DNA from 3 places in the Streptomyces sp. NPDC004667 genome. Region 3 is predicted to be linked to each of the others. Evidence: riboswitches for the same ligand, from Rfam matches in the RefSeq annotation. Region 3 holds a riboswitch; each other region holds the start of a gene.

The links. A riboswitch is a leader RNA that binds a small molecule or an ion and turns the genes downstream of it on or off. The one in region 3 is predicted to bind cyclic di-AMP.
Positions count from the first base shown of each region.
Region 1: linked by a shared signal. The riboswitch ahead of ABZW32_RS08790 (transglycosylase family protein) and the one ahead of ABZW32_RS22520 (LysM peptidoglycan-binding domain-containing M23 family metallopeptidase) in region 3 are both predicted to bind cyclic di-AMP.
Region 2: linked by a shared signal. The riboswitch ahead of ABZW32_RS00995 (M23 family metallopeptidase) and the one ahead of ABZW32_RS22520 (LysM peptidoglycan-binding domain-containing M23 family metallopeptidase) in region 3 are both predicted to bind cyclic di-AMP.

Region 1 is NZ_JBEXKC010000011.1:54,397-60,336, reverse strand. It holds gene eno (phosphopyruvate hydratase) at 1-443, opposite strand, end outside; gene ABZW32_RS08790 (transglycosylase family protein) at 737-1,489, opposite strand; cyclic di-AMP (ydaO/yuaA leader) riboswitch at 1,492-1,661, opposite strand; gene ABZW32_RS08785 (transglycosylase family protein) at 1,936-2,952, opposite strand; gene ABZW32_RS08780 (cytochrome P450) at 3,089-4,372, opposite strand; gene ABZW32_RS08775 (globin domain-containing protein) at 4,494-5,699, shown strand; gene ABZW32_RS08770 (MazG family protein) at 5,774-5,940, opposite strand, start outside.
Region 2 is NZ_JBEXKC010000001.1:241,043-246,982, forward strand. It holds gene ABZW32_RS00980 (GNAT family N-acetyltransferase) at 1-1,441, opposite strand, end outside; gene ABZW32_RS00985 (HPr family phosphocarrier protein) at 1,651-1,932, shown strand; gene ABZW32_RS00990 (GntR family transcriptional regulator) at 2,220-2,885, opposite strand; gene ABZW32_RS00995 (M23 family metallopeptidase) at 3,083-3,883, opposite strand; cyclic di-AMP (ydaO/yuaA leader) riboswitch at 3,896-4,054, opposite strand; gene ABZW32_RS01000 (pitrilysin family protein) at 4,283-5,674, opposite strand; gene ABZW32_RS01005 (pitrilysin family protein) at 5,671-5,940, opposite strand, start outside.
Region 3 is NZ_JBEXKC010000040.1:65,101-71,040, reverse strand. It holds gene ABZW32_RS22530 (MBL fold metallo-hydrolase) at 74-1,285, opposite strand; gene ABZW32_RS22525 (SGNH/GDSL hydrolase family protein) at 1,498-2,283, opposite strand; gene ABZW32_RS22520 (LysM peptidoglycan-binding domain-containing M23 family metallopeptidase) at 2,447-3,490, opposite strand; cyclic di-AMP (ydaO/yuaA leader) riboswitch at 3,495-3,659, opposite strand; gene ABZW32_RS22515 (tyrosine-protein phosphatase) at 3,987-4,808, shown strand; gene ABZW32_RS22510 (aspartate aminotransferase family protein) at 4,856-5,940, opposite strand, start outside.

The sequences.
Region 1 (5,940 bases), on a different contig from region 3:
ATCGGAACGGGCAGCAGGTGCGCGTTCGGGCCGCCGAGGTAGCGGAAGAGCGGCAGGTCCGAGGCCTCGGACGCGGCGTGCGCGACGGCGAGGGACACGCCGAGGATGGCGTTGGCGCCGAGGGAGCCCTTGTTGTCGGTGGCGTCCAGGTCGAACATGGCCTGGTCGATCAGGCGCTGCTCGGTGGCGTCGTAGCCGACGAGCTCCGGGCCGATCTGCTCGATGACGGCGAGGACGGCCTTCTCGACGCCCTTGCCCATGTAACGGTTGGGGTCACCGTCACGGAGCTCGATGGCCTCGAACGCTCCGGTGGAGGCACCGGACGGAACGGCAGCACGGCCGGTGCTGCCGTCGTCGAGGCCCACCTCGACCTCGACCGTGGGGTTGCCTCGGGAGTCCAGGATTTCCCGGGCTACGACGACGTCGATGGAGGGCACGAGCATCTCCTTCTGGGATGTGACGCTGGGTGTGCGGTGGCGGGTGGCCGTGGGACGGCCTTGCCGACTAGAGCCTAACCGGCTCCGGGCACTGGGCCTGTCGCCGCCCGGGTCCTGGGACGAAAAAGGGCCCGAATACCCCTCTTCTCTGACATAAGACCCTCACCTGTTCGCCCTCGGCGGTATCCGCCGCAGGTCGGCGGCCGTGCACAACACACCGCCGCCCGGCGCGTGGGAGACGCGCCGGGCGGCGGGAAGCACTACGGGCCGGGCCCGGTGATGCGGTGTTACGCGGGATTTCAGCTGAGCTTCAGCTTCTGCCCCGGGAAGATCATGTCGGCGTCGTCGACGATGTCCTTGTTGAGGTCGAAGAGCTTCTCCCAGCCGCCCTGGACGCCGTTGGCCTGGGCGATGGTCCCGAGGGTGTCGCCCTCCTTGACCTCGTACGAGCCGTTGCCGGTCTTCACGGTGCCGGTCGAGGGGGCCTGGGCCTTCGGGGTCGACGGCTTCGCCGGGGCGGGCTTGGACGGGGTCCAGTTGCCGGAGCCGGAGCCGGACGCCTTGGTCTCGGTGTCGGCCTTCGGGGTGGAGGGCTTCGCCGGGGCGGGCTTGGCCGGGGCCGGCTTGGTGTCGGGCTTCGGCTTCGACGGGGTGGTGGTCGAGCCGCCGCCGTTGTAGGCGGAGTTGGACAGGCCGACGCCGCAGGACGGCCAGGCGCCCTTGCCCTGGCCCTTGAGGACCTTCTCGGCGATGGCTATCTGCTGCGACTTGGAGGCCTGGTTGGCCTGCGCGGCGTACGCCTTGCCGCCGTACGCGGCCCACGTGGAGGACGAGAACTGCAGGCCGCCGTAGTAGCCGTTGCCCGTGTTGATGGACCAGTTGCCGCCGGACTCGCAGGAGGCGACCTTGTCCCACTCGCTGACGGTGGCGGCGCTCGCGGAGCCCGCGGCCATCAGCGGGGCGGCGACGGCGACACCGGCGACACCGGCGAGCGTGACGATGCGGACGGCCTTGGAGCCGCGACGGTGCTTGCCCTTGCCGGAAAGCAGCATGGAGTTCTCCTCACCGACGCCTTCGAGGTGAGCTGTCGGGTTCGGGCGGATGAGTTGCCCGGTCACGTGTCGAGCACGTGGCTTAACCCCTAGCCGTTCGCGACCGTCTCTCAACGGCCTTTCCCGGCGCCTACCTTGGTTCCCCCGCTCCTGCCTTCGGCGCTTGCGCGACGACTGTTCCCTCCGTCCGCCGGCAGGATTCGGCGATGCGGTCGAAGGAGCCCGCGGTGGCGAGCGATTCAGAAGGTAGGCAGGTCTCTCCCCGATGTTCAACGCGCGACATCAGGGAGAAACCGGCCTACTTGCATTCCTCAAATGGGCGTTTTCGCAGGTGAGGGCGGGGTTTGCGGAAGTTCCGGAACGAGACACGCCAGTTGACCGGAAGAGACGCATGTCTCATTTACCGATAACGGACATTCAGGTCTTTCCGGATGCCCGAACTGCCCCTATTTCTTGGATAGATCCAGGTTCTGACCGGGCTTGATGAGGTCCGCGTCCCCACCGATGACCTGCTCGTTGGCCTGGTAGAGGGCGGTCCAGCCCCCCTTGAGCCCCTTGGCGTTCGCGATGTCGGTGAGGCTGTCGCCCGGCTTCACCGTGTACGTGGGGTCCGGGGTGCCCGACGCCGTGCCGGGCGCGGTCGCCACCTCGACGGCCGCCGGGCCGCGGTGCTTGCCCGCGCCCTCGCCCTTCTCCGCGGCCGGAGAGGTGGGGGTGGCGCCGGGGGTGGTCGGGACCGGGGAGGCCGTCGGGTCCACCGGGGCGGTCGGGCTGACCGGGGCCGTCGGGGAGACCGGGGCGGTCGGGTCCACCGGGCTGGTGGGGCTGACCGGAGGCGCGGTGGTCGGCGCGGTCGGGTCCGGGTCCGGCATGACGGGCAGTCCGGTGTTCGGGCCCAGCGGGTAGTCCGGCAGCCCGCTCGGGCTCGTGGACGGGGAGGCGCCCGGCTTCGCCGGCTGCGGGGTCGGGGCCCCGAAGTCGGTGGCGCGGCCGCTCGAACTGGAGTCGGGCACGGCGCTGTCCGGCCGGGTCGGGGTGGGGGCGACGGGCCCGCGGCGGTCGCCGGGGTCCACCTGAGGCGCAGGCCCCTGCTGGGTCAGCCCGGCCGAGGCGGAGCACAGCGGCCACGCCTGGGGGCCCTGGGAGGCCAGCACCGTCTCGGCGACGGCTATCTGCTGGGAGCGGCTGGCGAGGTCGGGGCGCTCCGCGTAGGCGAGTCCGCCCGCGTTCTTCCACTGCTCCAGGCTGAACTGGAGGCCGCCGTAAGCCCCGCTGCCGGAGTTGGCGCTCCAGGTGCCGCCGCTTTCGCAGTCGGCGACCTTGTCCCACGTGGCGGTGTCGGCGGCGCTCGCGTTCGTGGCGGCGAGCAGCGGCAGGGCCAACGCGGAGCCGGTGACTCCGGCGGTGACGACCAGGGCTGGTACCTGGCGGGGGCGTCTGTGGCGGCCGTTCCCGGGAAGCATGTGGCTGCACCTTTCGCATAACGGCGGGGTAACGGCAGAACCTAGCCGCCTTCGAACGGATGTCACAAGTTCGGGCCCGGGCTGACTTCCGGTCAGCCGATCGGTTTCCGCCGCCGGGTTGCCGGACCCCGGTGTTTCAAGGTGTGAAGCGGACCGGGAGGGTGCGCAGGCCCCGCATGATGAGCCCGCCGCGCCAGCGCAGGTCCGTAGGGGGAACGGCAAGTTCCAGATCCGGCAGACGCGTCAGCAAAGTCGCGAGCGCCGTCTGGCCTTCGAGACGGGCGAGCGGGGCGCCGAGGCAGTAGTGGATCCCGTGGCCGTATCCGAGGTGCTGATTGTCACTCCGGGAGAGGTCGAGGGTGTCCGGGTCGGCGAACCGGTCGGGGTCGCGGTCGGCCGCCGCGAGGACCACCAGGACGGGGTCCCCGACGGCGACGTCCTGCCCGCCGAGGGTCAGCGGCTCGGTCGCGAAGCGCCAGGTGGCCAGTTCCACCGGTCCGTCGTAGCGCAGCAGTTCCTCGATGCCGGTCTCCAGGAGGCCGCGTTCCCCGGCCGCGAGGGAGTCCTGGAGGCGTGCGCGCTGGTCCGGGTTCACGAAGAGGGCGTGCAGGCCGTTCCCGATCAGGTTGACCGTGGTCTCGAAGCCGGCGAACAGGAGGATGAAGGCCATGGCGGTGGCCTCCGCCTCCGTCAGGTGGTCCCCGTGGTCGCTCGCCCGGATCAGGTCCGAGATGAGGTCATTGCCCAGATCGTCCCGCTTGCGGTGGATCAGTTCCCCGAGATAGGTGCGGATCTGCTTCACGGAGCGGGCCACCCCGCCGCGCGGTCCCCCGCCGTGCCGGATCATCATCCCGGCCCAGTCGCGGAAGTCGTCCTGGTCCTCGCGCGGTACGCCGAGCATCTCGCAGATGGCGTAGATGGGGAGCGGGAAGGCGAACTCATGGATGAGATCGGCCTCCCCGCGCTCGGCGTCGCCGGCCTTCTCGACGATCCCGTCGATCAGGTGGTCGGTGAGCTCCTGCACGCGCGGGGTGAACTCGGCGACCCTGCGCGGGGTGAACGCCTTCGACACCAGCCGCCGCAGCCGGGTGTGGTCCGGCGGGTCGATGTTCAGCAGGTGCGTCATCAGCTCCGCCTTGCGCTCCCCCGGGATCCCGGTCTTCCCCTTGGCGTGCGCGGGTTCCGCGTGGTGTGCGGGGTTCTTGCTCAGCCGCTGGTCGGCGAGGGCCTGGCGGGCGTCGGCGTAGCGGGTCACGAGCCATGCCTCGACCCCGCTGGGGAGCTTCGTGCGGTGCACCGGGGAGTGCTCGCGCAGCCAGGCGTAGGCCGGGTAGGGGTCGGTCGCGAACTCCCAGTCGAAGAGGGTCGGCCCCTGGGAGGGGGAACCGTCGGCCGCGGGAGTGGAGGTCTGCTCATGCACCTGACGACGTTATCCCGGCCGGAAGCCATCATCCGATATGGGTGGTTCGTCGCGGCTGTCCGTAGATGGGCCATCGCTTGACCTCGACTTCCACGACATTCCTACTTTCGGATTTGTGGACGTGAGGATCTTGAAAAGCAGTTTCGCGGTGGTGGAGAGACGGGCCGAGCACGCGGTCAAGTTCTTCTACTCCCACCTCTTCTGGCACCACCCCGGACTCCGCGCCCTCTTCCCGGCCTCCCCCGAGGAGATGGAGCGCCAGCGCGACCGCCTCTTCGCCGCGCTCACCCACGTCGTCGCGCAGCTGGAGAGCGAGACCCTCCTCCCCTATCTACGCGACCTCGGACGCGACCACCGCAAGTTCCTCGTCGGCCCCGAGCACTACGCGGCCGTCGGCGCCAGCCTCCTCGCCGCCCTCGCCCAGACCTCCGGCGAGGCCTGGACCCCCGTCGTCGAGAAGGCCTGGACCGAGGCCTACCAGGTCATCGCCGACGCGATGACGGCCGGAGCCGCCACGAGCGCGGAGCCCCCCTGGTGGGACGCCGAGGTAGTGCGCCACCTGCGGTACGGAGAGGACATCGGCGTGCTCACCCTGCGCCCGCACCTCCCGCTCCCCTACCGGCCGGGCCAGTACGTCAGCGTGAGCAGCGAACGCGTCCCGAGGACCTGGCGCACGTACTCCCTCGGCAACGCGCCCCGCCCCGACACCACCGTCGACCTGCACGTGAGCCGCATCGAGGGTGGCCGGCTCAGCACCGCGCTGGTCCGTGACGTCCGGCCCGGCGAGCTGCTGCGGCTCGGCGCCCCGGGCGGCGCCCTGGTGCTGCGCCGCGAGGACCGGCCCGTCACCCTCATCGCCGCCGGCACCGGGTGGGCGCCGGTCCGGGCCATGCTGGAGGACCTGGTGGCGCACCCTCCCGATCAGGACGTGCGCCTCTTCGTGGTCGCCCGGGACGGCGCCCACCTCTACGACCGCCCCCTCATCGACGGGTACGCCGCCTCCTGCCGGTGGCTGTCCGTCACCTACATCACCCCCGCCCCCGGACGGCACCGCAACCAGGCCACCGGCCGGCTGGCCACCGCCCTCGGCAACCGGGCCCTGTGGCGGGAGCAGGACGTGCACCTCAGCGGCCCCGCGCGGTTCGTGGAGGAGACCGCCGGGCTCCTGGAGGAACTGGGCGCCCGCCCCGACCGGCTCTTCCACGACGCCGTCCCCGCCTCCGCCGCCGCGCGGACCCGGCCCCTGGGCTTCGGCGAGTGGTTCCTGGGCCGCCCCGAACCGCACTGGCACAACCCGGCGGGACGCGCCCCGCGCGACACCCGCTGAACCGGGCGCCGCCGTACCGCCTGGCGCGGTACCGCCTTGAGGCCCTACCGCCCGCGGCCCCGGGCCGCCGCGGCTCAGCCGACGCCCTCGGCCGCCCTGATCGCGTCCCGGTACGCGCGGGCCGCCGCGCGCAGCGCCGTCTCGGGGTCGGTCCCCGCCGCCTCGGCGCGCGCCGCCAGCGCGAGCAGTTCGTAGCCGACGCCCTCGCCCCGGGGCAGTTCCACGTCGATGCCGCCCGCCC
Region 2 (5,940 bases), on a different contig from region 3:
TGACACCGGCCTGCCGGAGCAGGTCGGAGACGGTGGTGTCGGGGAGCCGGGTGCCGGGGACGAGGTGTCCGGCGGGGGTGTGCCTGCCGCCGCGGGCGACGACCACAGGCTTGACGGCGGCCGTGCGGCGGGCGAGGCGGGTGAACTTGCGCGGGTTCCCGAGGGTCTCCAGGTACATGAGGGCCACGTCGGTGGCCTCGTCGTCGTACCAGTACTGGAGGATGTCGTTGCCGGAGACGTCCGCCCGGTTCCCGGCGGAGACGAAGGACGAAAGGCCCTCGCCGCGCCGCAGCAGTCCGGACAGCAGGGCGATCCCGATGGCTCCGGACTGGGTGAACAGGCCGATCCGTCCGCGGGCGGTGGCGGGGGCCGGGGCCAGGGAGGCGTTGAGTTCCACGGCGGGGGCGGTGTTGATCACCCCGAAGGCGTTGGGTCCGATCAGGCGCATCCCGTAGGAGCGGACCTGGCGCACGAGTTCCCGCTGGCGGGCCAGTCCGCCCGGGCCGCTCTCGCCGTATCCGGCCGACAGCACCACCAGTCCCTGTACGCCGTGCTCCCCGCAGGCGGCCACCGCGTCCGGGACCCGCTCCGCGGGGACGGCGATCACGGCGAGGTCGACGGGGGCGTTGATGTCGGAGACGGTGCGGTAGGCCCGTACGCCGTCCAGCAGGTCCCCCTCCATGCCGGGGGCGCGGGCCTCGTTGACGGCGTAGAGGTGTCCGTGGAAGCCGCCGTCGCGCAGGTTGCGCAGGACGGCGGAGCCCACGCCGGATCCGGAGCGGCTGACGCCGAGCACCGCGACGGAGCCGGGGGCCAGCAGGCGCTGGACGGACCGGGCCTCGGCGCGCTGCTCGCGGGCCCGCTGGACGGCGAGGGACTCGGCGGTGGGTTCGAGGTCGAGGGTGAGGTGGACGGAGCCGTCCTCGAAGCTGCGCTTCTGCTGGTAGCCGACGTCCGTGAAGACCTTGATCATCTTGGTGTTGGCGGGCAGCACCTCGGCGGCGAACCGGCGGATGCCGCGTTCGCGGGCCACCGCGCCGATGTGCTCCAGCAGGACGGAGGCCACCCCGCGGCCCTGGTGGGCGTCCTGTACGAGGAAGGCCACCTCGGCCTCGTCGGCGGGCGCCGAGGCGGGACGGCCGTCGGGGCCGATGCGGTCGTAGCGGACGGTGCCGATGAACTCCCCGCCGATGGTCGCGGCGAGGCCCACGCGGTCGACGTAGTCGTGGTGCGTGAAGCGGTGCACGTCGCGGTCGGAGAGGCGGGGGTGGGGGGCGAAGAACCGGTAGTACTTCGACTCGTCCGAGATCTGGTCGTAGAAGCTGACCAGCCGGCCCGCGTCCTCGGTGGTGATGGGGCGGATCCGGGCGGTGCCGCCGTCGCGCAGCACGACGTCCGCTTCCCAGTGGGCCGGGTACGAGGGGTCCGACGCGGTGGTCATGGAGCCACCCTAAGGGGCGGTGCGCCCCGGTGGAGGGCGTGCCCGGCAGGTGGGACCGCGTGCGCGCGGCGGATCCGGCACACCGGGGCGAACCAGTGCAAGCTGGGGAGGGTCGAACGGCGGTGGATCCGGGTCGGAAGTCGGTCCGAGCAGTCCGGGTGTCGTGAGAGACTGGTCTAGACAACCGTAAGAACCTGAAGGGCATCACCATGGCAGAGCGCCGCGTCAACGTCGGCTGGGCCGAGGGCCTGCACGCTCGTCCCGCCTCGATCTTCGTCCGCGCGACGACCGCTTCCGGCGTCCCGGTGACCATCGCGAAGGCGGGCGGCGACCCCGTCAACGCCGCTTCCATGCTGGCCGTCCTGGGCCTGGGCGCCCAGGGCGGCGAGGAGATCGTGCTCGCTTCCGAGGCCGACGGCGCGGACGTCGCGCTGGACCGCCTCGCGAAGCTGGTCGCCGAGGGCCTCGAGGAGCTCCCGGAGACCGTCTGACCCTTCGGGTCCGGTGCCGGTGAAGCCGCGGTCCCCCCACCCCGGGGACCGCGGCTTCGCTGTTTTCCCGTCCCGGCCGGCCGCACGCACCCGATCGCCCGCACCCGATCTCCCGAATTCCGGCCGCATGAATTCGGCCGCGGCAATTCGGCAGGGCGCGGCGTCGACAGGGCCCGGCGGAGTAATTTCCGGACAGCTCGACGGCCCGGCAGAATTGCACACGACAGGAAAAGCGGGCACGCCGCATTTCACCGGCGCGGGCTTCCCTTTTGTATACGGGGCGCTTGTTAATGCCGGCCGCTCGCCGTGTGTACGGCAGGTTGCGAAGTCCTCACCCGCGGCCGGTGCGCCCCGGCCGCCCGTTCCGCGTGCAGCGCGGTGAGGGCCGCGGCCCGCTCCGCGTCCCCGCGCGCCACCGCGTCGACGATCGCGCCGTGCTCCGCCCAGGAGTCCACGGGCCGCGCCGGGGGCTCCACCACGTACATCCAGGCGATCTTGCGCCGGGTCTGGGTCAGCAGGGCGATCAGCCCGGGGCTGCCGGAGGCCTGGGCCAGGGTTTCGTGGAACCAGCCCCCCAGGGCCCGCAGGTCCTCCCCCGGCGCCTTGCGGGCCCGCTCCCGGCCCAGCCTGACCAGCCCGCGCAGGACCTTCAGGTGGGCCTCGGTGCGCCGGCGGGCCGCCCGTGAGGCCGCCAGCGGCTCCAGCAGCACCCGCAGCTCCAGGAGGTCGGCGGCCTCCTGGACGGTCGGCTCGGCCACGCAGGCGCCGGCGTGGCGCCGGGTGGTGACGAAGCCCTCGGACTCCAGGGTGCGCAGCGCCTCGCGGACGGGGACCCGGGAGACGCCGTAGCGGCGGGCGAGCACCTCCTCGGTCAGCCGGCCCCCCGGCCCGAAGAAACCGGAGACGATGTCGTCGCGGATCGCTGTGCATACCGCGTGCGCAGGAATACGCAAGGCCGGACCTCCGCTGGATTCACCGCCGGCATCGTCGCCGGAATCTTGACCGTGCTGCGACTCTATTGCAGCACACGATAATTTCCGATGACGGCCCGATATCCGAAACATTTCACTGCGGCGGGGGACGCGAAGAAGGCCCCGGCTCGGAGAGCCGGGGCCTTCTTCGTACTGCGGAGGTGCGCGGTGCGTGCGGGTCAGACGCCGACGCCGTGCTGGCGCAGGTACGCCAGCGGGTTGATGTCCGTGCCGTACGTGGCGCCGGTGCGGGCCTCGAAGTGCAGGTGCGGGCCGCTGGAGTTGCCGGTGGAGCCCGACAGGCCGATCTGCTGGCCGGCGGTGACGCTCTCGCCGACGGAGACGTTCAGCGAGAGCAGGTGCCCGTACTGGGTGTACGTACCGTCGTTGTGCTTGATGACGATGTTGTTGCCGTACGCGCCGCCCCAGCCCGCCTCGACGATGGTGCCCGCGCCGACGGCGTGGACCGAGGTGCCCTCGTCCGCGTGGAAGTCGATGCCGGTGTGGCTGCCGGAGGACCACATGCCGCCACCCGCGCCGTACTGGGTGCTGACGTAGGAGCCGTCGACGGGAGCCACGAAGGTGTTGAGGCGCTTGCGGGCCTCCTCGCGGGCGGCGCGCTCGGCGGCCTCGCGCTCGGACTTCTCCTTGGCCTCGGCGGTCCGCTTGGCCTCGGCGGCGCGCTGCTTGGCGTCGGCCTCGGCCTGCGCCTGGGCCGCGACGGCCTCGGCGGCGACCTGCTGGGACTCGGCCTGGACCTCGATGTCGTCCTGGAGGCCGTCGGCGACGACGACCGCGTTCTGGCCGGTGTCCTCGGCGGAGGGCGCGCTGTTGTCCGCGGCGAAGGCCGGGGCCGCGACGGCGGCGACCACACCCGTGGTGGCGAGGGCGGCTATGCCGGCGTAGCCGGCGGTCTTGCGGCTCAGACGGCTGGAACCACGGTGCTTGCCGGGAGCGGCGGTACGACTGCCAAACGCCATGAAGGGGCTGGTCCTTTCCTTCCCTCTCGCCTACCGGGTTAGCTGACGGGTTCGGAGCAGGAAGGTCTCCTACGGGCCCCTCTTGCGAGGTGGTCCGATTCACCCCAGGGACACATGTGGGTCCCCGGCTCCCCAGGCTCGCGCCTGACGGGGACTCGGCGATCGCTGCCCGGTGCCGCGAGTGCGGCGCGCACAACTGACGGACAGCAAGGGCGACGCTAGGCGGATCATCAGTCGATCGCCAAACAGACGAGCGCTTTTGTTGCGTACGCCACACCGCATAACCGCAACCACGACTGCAAAGCAGACAAAAGGGGTCCCAGCGGTGACACCGCCGGGACCCCTCGTCGTACTCCGGTGCCAGAGGGCCGCCGGCCCCGAACACCGACGCCACGAACGTCAGTTGGTGACGACGGTGACCTCACCGATGCCGAGCGCCCGCACGGGCTCCTCGATCTGCGCGGCGTCACCCACCAGGACCGTGACGAGCCGGTCCACCGGGAACGCGCTCACGACCGCCGAAGTGGCCTCCGCCGTACCGGTTTCGGCCAGCCGGGCGTACAGCCGCGCCTGGTAGTCGTCCGGCAGCTCCTGCTCCACCTGGTCGGCGAGGGTGCCCGCGACCGACGCCGCCGTCTCGAACTTCAGCGGGGCCACGCCCACCAGGTTCTGCACGGCCACGTCGCGTTCGGCGTCGGTCAGGCCCTCGGCGGCGAGCGTGCGCAGCACCTTCCAGAGGTCCTCCAGCGCCGGACCGGTGTTGGGGGTGTCCACCGACCCGCTGATGGCGAGCATCGAGGCGCCCTTGCCGTCCGCGGTGGAGCGCAGCACCTGCCCGAAGGCCCGCACCCCGTAGGTGTAGCCCTTCTCCTCGCGCAGCACCTTGTCCAGGCGGGAGGTGAGGGTGCCGCCGAGGCAGTACGTGCCGAGCACCTGGGGCGCCCAGACGATGTCGTGCCGGTCGGGACCGGTCCGGCCGATCAGCAGCTGCGTCTGGACCGCTCCGGGCCGGTCCACGATGACCACGCGGCCGGTGTCGTCGGCCGTCACGGGCGGAACCGGCAGCGGCTCGGCGGAGTTCCCCGTCCAGGTGCCCAGGGTGTCGGCGAGCACGGCGTCCAGGTCGATGCCGGTCAGGTCGCCGACGACCACCGCGGTGGCGGTGGCGGGGCGCACGTGGGCCTCGTAGAAGGCGCGTACGGCCGCGGAGTCGATCCGCGCGACGGTCTCCTCGGTGCCCTGGCGGGGGCGGGACATGCGCAGGGTGGCCGGAAAGAGCTCCTTGGAGAGCTGCTTGGCGGCACGGCGCTGCGGGTTGGCCAGCTCGTGCGGGATCTCGTCGAGCCGGTTGCGCACCAGGCGGTCGACCTCGCTGTCGGCGAAGGCCGGGGCGCGCAGCGCCTCGGCGAGCAGGCCGAGGGCCTTGTGCAGGCGGGAGGCGGGCACCTCCAGCGAGACCCGCAGGCCGGGGTGGTCGGCGTGCGCGTCGAGCGTGGCGCCGCAGCGCTCCAGCTCGGCGGCGAACTCCTCCGCGGAGTGCTTGTCGGTGCCCTCCGACAGGGCGCGGGCCATGATGGTGGCCACCCCGTCGAGGCCCTCGGGCTCGGCGTCCAGCGGGGCGGCGAGGTTGACCTCGACCGCGACGACCTGCTGGCCCGGGCGGTGGCAGCGCAGCAGGGTCAGGCCGTTGCCGAGGGTGCCGCGCACGGGGGCCGGGAAGGCCCAGGGCTTGGCCTCGCCGGCCTGCGGGCGCGGGTGGAAGGTCATCGTGACGGCTGCGGTGTCGCTCACTGCTCCGCCCCCTCGTTCTCGTTCTCGTCGGACTCGTCGGAACCGGGCAGCGGCTCGTAGACCAGCACCGCGCGGTTGTCGGGGCGCAGCCGGGCGGCGGCCACGGCCTGCACCTCCTCGGCGGTGATGTCCAGGACCCGCTGGACGGCGGTCAGCGCCAGCTGGGGGTCGCCGAACAGCACCGCGAAGCGGCACAGTTCGTCGGCCCGGCCGGCCACCGTGCTCAGCCGGTCCAGCCACTCCCGCTCCAGCTGCGCCTGGGCGCG
Region 3 (5,940 bases):
GAACGCCGGGGCCCAGGCGTCCCACCGGGCCCCCGCGCCCCCGCGCCACCGGGGGCACCGGGTCCCCGGTCCGCTACGACCCCACGGCCTCCGGCTCGCCCTGTCCGGCCGGTGCCGGGGCGACGGGAGCGGCCGCGGGCCGCGCCCGTACGGGGGTGGTCGTCACCGGGGCCGGGGGCGCGGCCACGAAGGGGCGCCACCAGGCCCGGTCCGGGGCGTCGGCCGCGCCCGGTTCGAAGGGCTGGCCCGGGATCGGCAGGGCGACGGCCGCCCCGGCCGCCCCGGCGGCGGCGACGGTCCCCTCGCCGGGCTCGTCCCACGGGTGCGGGGCCAGGTTGAAGGTGCCCCAGTGGATCGGCAGCATCGTCCCGTGCGGGAGGCCGCCCTGGAGGTCGAGGTGGGCCTGGATCCCCTCCGCGGGGGTCATGTGGATGTCCGGCCAGTACTCGGAGTAGGCGCCGATCTGGATCATCGTCGCGTCGAAGGGGCCGTGCGCGGCGCCGATCTCCTTGAAGCCGGGGAAGTAGCCGGTGTCCCCGCTGTGGAAGATCCGGTGTTCCCCGCCCGTCACGACCCAGGAGGCCCAGAGGGTGAACTGCTGGTTGCGCAGCCCGCGGCCGCAGAAGTGGCGGGCCGGGGTGGCCGTGAGGGAGAGCCCTGCGACCTCGGTCGTCTCGTTCCAGTCGAGCTCGCGCAGCCGGTCCGGCGACACGCCCCAGCGCTCCAGGTGCGCGCCGACGCCGAGCGGGACGGCGAAGACGGTGTCCGTACCGGCCAGTGCCTTGATGGTGGGCAGGTCGAGGTGGTCGTAGTGGTCGTGGGAGATCACCACGACGTCGACCTCGCCGAGGGAGGCCAGCGGCACGGGGACCGGGTGCAGCCGCTTGGGTCCGGCGAACGGGAAGGGGGAGCAGCGCTCGCCCCAGACCGGGTCGAAGAGGACCCTGCGCCCGTCGATCTCGGCGAGCACGCTGGAATGCCCCATCCAGGTCAGGCGCAGCCCGCTGACCGGCGGTTTCGCCAGCTCGGCGAGGGTGGTGGGGTACACCGGGATGGGGGCGCCCGGGTTGCGCCGTACCCGCTGCTCCTTGTGGAAGTAGATCTTGGCGAACTCGACCATCGACCCGGAGGGCCTGGTCCGTGCGCCCACGGGGTTCTGGAAGACGCCGTCGGCGAAGTTCGGCGAGCGCAGGATCCGCTCCAGCCGTGCGCCGGAGGGGTCCGCGCCGAAGGCTTCGGGCCGCAGGGCGCGCAGCCGGGGACGCAGGGGTTGGGAGCCGGTCAAGGCGCCTCCTGGAGGTGCAGGGCGGTGTGGGACGGTCGTACGACCACGACCATCCCAACGCGTACCGGCCCCCCAGGATTCCTCGTCCCGCCCGCGAGTCGGCCGGATCTCCCGGCCGACTCCCCAGGGACCGCCCGTGCGGGCGCTCCTCCGGGCCGCGGGGCCCCGTCGTCACCGTGGCGCCCGGCCCGCGACGCCTTTGACGGCAGGGCCTAGAGCGGCAGCAGGTCCGGGCGCTTGGCCTCGACGTGGTCGCCGGAGGACTCCCCGCGCAGCCGGCGGCCGATCCAGGGCACGAGGTGCTCGCGCGCCCACTGGATGTTGTCCCGGGTGACGTCCACCGATCCGCGCGGCGGGGTGGGCGGCCACGGCTGGTCCGGGTCGGCGGGGATCTCGTAGCCGAGGACCTGTGCGGCGCGGAGCGCGACACGGGTGTGGCCCTCGGGCGAGAGGTGCAGCCGGTCGCCGTCCCAGGCCCGGCGGTCCTGCACCGACTTCAGCGACCAGAGGTCGAGGACCGGGCAGTCGTAGCGGTCCGCGATGGAACGTACGTGCGCGCTGTACGTCGCGACCTTGCCCCGCAGGTGCTTGAGGACGGGGACGCCCCGGGTGTCGAAGCCGGTGGTGATCATGACGAGGCCGACGGCCCCGGTGAGGTCGGCCACCGCCGCCTCGAACCGCTCCGCCACGTCGTCCGGGTCGCTGCCCGGCCGGATGATGTCGTTACCGCCCGCGCAGAAGGTGACCAGGTCCGGGGCGAGGTCCTGGGCTCTGGGCACCTGTTCGGCCACGATCTGGTCGAGGAGCTTGCCCCGCACCGCGAGGTTCGCGTACCGGAAGTCGTGCTCGTCGCGCTGATCGGCCAGGAGGACGGCGAGCCGGTCCGCCCAGCCGAGATAGGAATCCCCGGGTCCCGGGTCCCCCACGCCTTCGGTGAAGCTGTCCCCGATCGCCGCGTACGAGCCGATGGTCTTGAGTGTCGTCTTCGTCGCTGCCACGGGACGACATCCTTCACCCCCGTCACCAACCTACGCCAACGTAATGAGGGGTTGACGGACCGTGATCTATACCACGCGGGGGATAAGGAATAAGTACACGTGGGGCCGGGACCCCCCTCAGGTCCCGGCCCCACGCGTGTCCGTGCCGCTGCCGCGGCTCCCGTCAGACGTTCACGCCCTTGGAGCGGAGGTAGGCCAGCGGGTCGATGTCCGAGCCGTAGGACGGGCCGGTGCGGATCTCGAAGTGGAGGTGCGGGCCCGTCACGTTGCCGGTGGCGCCGGAGAGGCCGATGCGCTGTCCGGCGGTGACGCTCTGGCCCACCGAGACGGACAGCTGGGAGAGGTGGCCGTACTGGGAGTACTTGCCGTCGGCGTGGCGGATGACGACCTCGTTGCCGTACGCACCTCCCCAGCCTGCGGAAACCACCGTGCCCGCGCCGACCGCCTTGACGGTGGTGCCGGTGCCGGCGATGAAGTCGACGCCGGTGTGGTAACCGGAGGACCACATGCTGCCGCTCTGGTGGTACGGGGTGGAGGTGCCGCCGTCGACCGGGGCGACGAAACCGGAACCGCTCGCGGGGGCCGCGGAACCGGCCGGGGCCGTGGGCGCGGAGGGCGCCGGGCTCTGGGCCGGGGTCTTGGCCGCCGGTCCGCGCGAGGCGGCGGACCGCGGTGCGGGGGGCGCGGCGGGGGCGTCGGCGGTGTCCCCGCCGGCCGCGGACGGGGCCTCGTCGGCCGCCGGAGTCCCGCTGGAGGATTCCTCGGCCGCGGCCTCAGGAGCCTTCGGCGCGGGGGTCCCGGCGGGACCGTCCAGCGTCAGCCGCAGGCCCGGGTGGATGAGGGAGGGATTCGCGCCGACGGCCTCGCGGTTGTCCGCGTAGAGCCGCTCCCAGCCGCCCTGGAGGTGGCGCTCCGCGGCGATCTTCGACAGGTAGTCGCCCGGGACGACGGTGTAGACGGCCGGAGCGGCAGCCGGAGCGGCGGCGGGGGCGGCGGCCGGAGCGGCGGCGGGGGCGGCGGCCGGAGCGGCGGCGGGGGCCCGGAGGGTCTGGGGCACCTGCGCGGGCGTCACGGCCCCGGTGGCGGCGTGGGCGCCGGCGGCGACCGTCAGCGGCAGCGCGAGGGCGGCACCACCGGTGCCGGCCACGGCGAGGCCACGGGATATGGAACGGGACTTCGGACGGCGGTGCTTACCCTTTGCGGGCATGGCGAATTCCTCTCCGGCGCCTGCGAGGTGAGCTGTCGGGTTCGGACTGGAGATGTCCGGCCGTACCCGTGGAACACGCGTACGACTTCACCCCGAGCCGCCCGGAAGTGATCCGGAACGGCGACTTACCTGGTTCCCCCGCTCCTGCCGCGCGCGTCGATGGTCGGGTGCGGTTCCCGGGCGGCGGCAGGATGAGGCGGTCCACCCGGATCGATCGCGAAGGTAATCCAGCGGGAGTGCGCACAACAAGCCGTGAATTCCCTGACGGAATAGCAGGCGTGAGGGATCAACGGAATTCCCGTCACCCTCCGTCCATTCCCCTGCGGCAACAACCGCCCTGGCAAGGGAATTCGGATTTCGCGATCAGGCACGGACGGTCACCGTATGATCTGGCTCACGGGGCCTGGCGCGATCTCGCCTCCACATATGGCAAGTTGTTCCCAACCAGATCAATTCGGACACGCAGGACACACGCAGGACACGCGGAGGAGCGCACGTGACCCAGCAGATACCCCAGCCCCCGTCGAGCACCCCGGAGCCGGAGCGCGGGCTCTCCGGAGTGCGCAATTTCCGTGACGTGGGCGGCCTGTCGGCCGCCGACGGGCGGAGGGTCAGGCCGGGACGACTGTTCCGAAGCGGACATCTCGCACATGCCACCGAAACCGATACGGAGTTCCTCGAATCCCTCGGGCTGCACACCGTCTTCGACTTCCGCAACGGAGCCGACCAGGCCCTGGAGGGCCCGGACGTCGAGCTGGCGGGCGTGCGCAACGTGAACATCCCGCTGTCGGATCCGGCCGACGGACGGGAGTTCTGGAAGATGGTCCGCGACGGGGACCTCGCCCGGCTCCGCACCGTCCTGGGCGACGGCAAGGCGGCCGCCCGCATGAGGGACTCGTACCGGACGATCATCCTCACCCGCACCGCCGAGCACGGCCGGGTGGTGCGCGCGCTCGCCGAGGACAGCGTCCCGGCACTGATGCACTGCGCCGCGGGCAAGGACCGCGCGGGACTGTCGATCGCCGTCACCCTGCTCGCCCTGGGCGTCGGGCGCGACGCGATCGTCGCCGACTACCTGGAGTCCAACGCCCCGCACAACCGCTACCGCGTCCGGCGCGGCGGCGACGCGCCCGAGGACCGCTCCCCCGAGGTCATGGAGCTGCTGGCCCCGCTCTTCGAGGCGCGCGCCGAGTACCTGCTCGCGGCGTTCGACACCATCGACGGCCAGTGGGGCGGGGTGGACGGCTACCTCGCCGGGGGACTCGGCCTCGCACCCGCCACGCTGGAGCGGCTGCGCGAACGGCTCCTCGTCGGCTGACGCCGACGGGGCCCGCGGCGGGGGCACACCCGGCCCCCGCCGCCCGCTCAGCGGTTGCCGACCGCCTGCTTGACCAGGGTCCTGCCGAAGTCCCACATCAGGCCGCCCCCGCCGTGCGCCTCGTCCATGACCTCGCGGAACGCCCCGACGAACCGGTCCACGTCCCCCTCGTCCACGATCAGCGGCGGGATGAGCTTGATGACCTCCAGGTGGTCGCCGGAGACCTGGGTCAGGATCCGGTGCCGGTTCAGCAGCGGCGCCACGACCATCTGCGCGAACAGGCCCTTGCGGGCCGCCTGGAGCACGGCCCAGCGGCTGCGCAGCCCCAGGGAGGACGGCCGGCCGAACTCGATGCCGATCATCAGGCCGCGCCCCCGCACCTCGTGCAGCAGCTCGTACTCGTCCACCAGCGCCGCGAGCCGCCCGCGCAGCAGGTCGCCCGTCGCGCGGGCGTTGGCCACCACCTGCTCGTCCTCCATGACGGCGAGGACCGCCAGCCCGGCCGCCATCGCCTGCGCGTTGGAGCCGAAGCTGGCGGAGTGCACCAGCACGCGGTCCATGGAGGAGTAGACCTTCTGGAAGATCCAGTCCTTGCCGAGGGTCGCCCCGACGGGGACGTAGCCGCCGGAGAGGGCCTTGGCCACGCACACCAGGTCCGGTTCCACGCCCGGCTCGTGCTGGTACGCGTAGAAATCGCCCGTCCGTCCGAGGCCGGTCTGGACCTCGTCCGCGATGAGCAGCGCCTTGTGGCGGTGCAGCAGTTCCTGTGCGGCGCGCAGGTATCCGGGCGGGGCGGCGAGCACGCCCTTGCCCTGGACCGGCTCGACGATCAGGGCGGCGACGTCCCCGCGCCGGAGCTCCGCCTCCAGGGCGTCCAGGTCCCCCAGCGCGATCTTCGTGTCGGGGAGCAGGGGGGCGAAACCGTCGCGGAAGCCGCCCTCCCCGTTGACCGACAGCGAGCCCGTGGTGAGCCCGTGGAAGGCGTGGTCGCAGTAGAGGATCCTGGGGCGGCCGGTGGCGTAGCGGGCGAACTTCAGGGCGGTCTCGACGGCCTCGGTGCCGCTGTTCCCGAAGAAGACCCGGTCCAGGTGGGGGCTGTGGCCGAGGAGCTTCTCGGCCAGCAGTCCGGGCA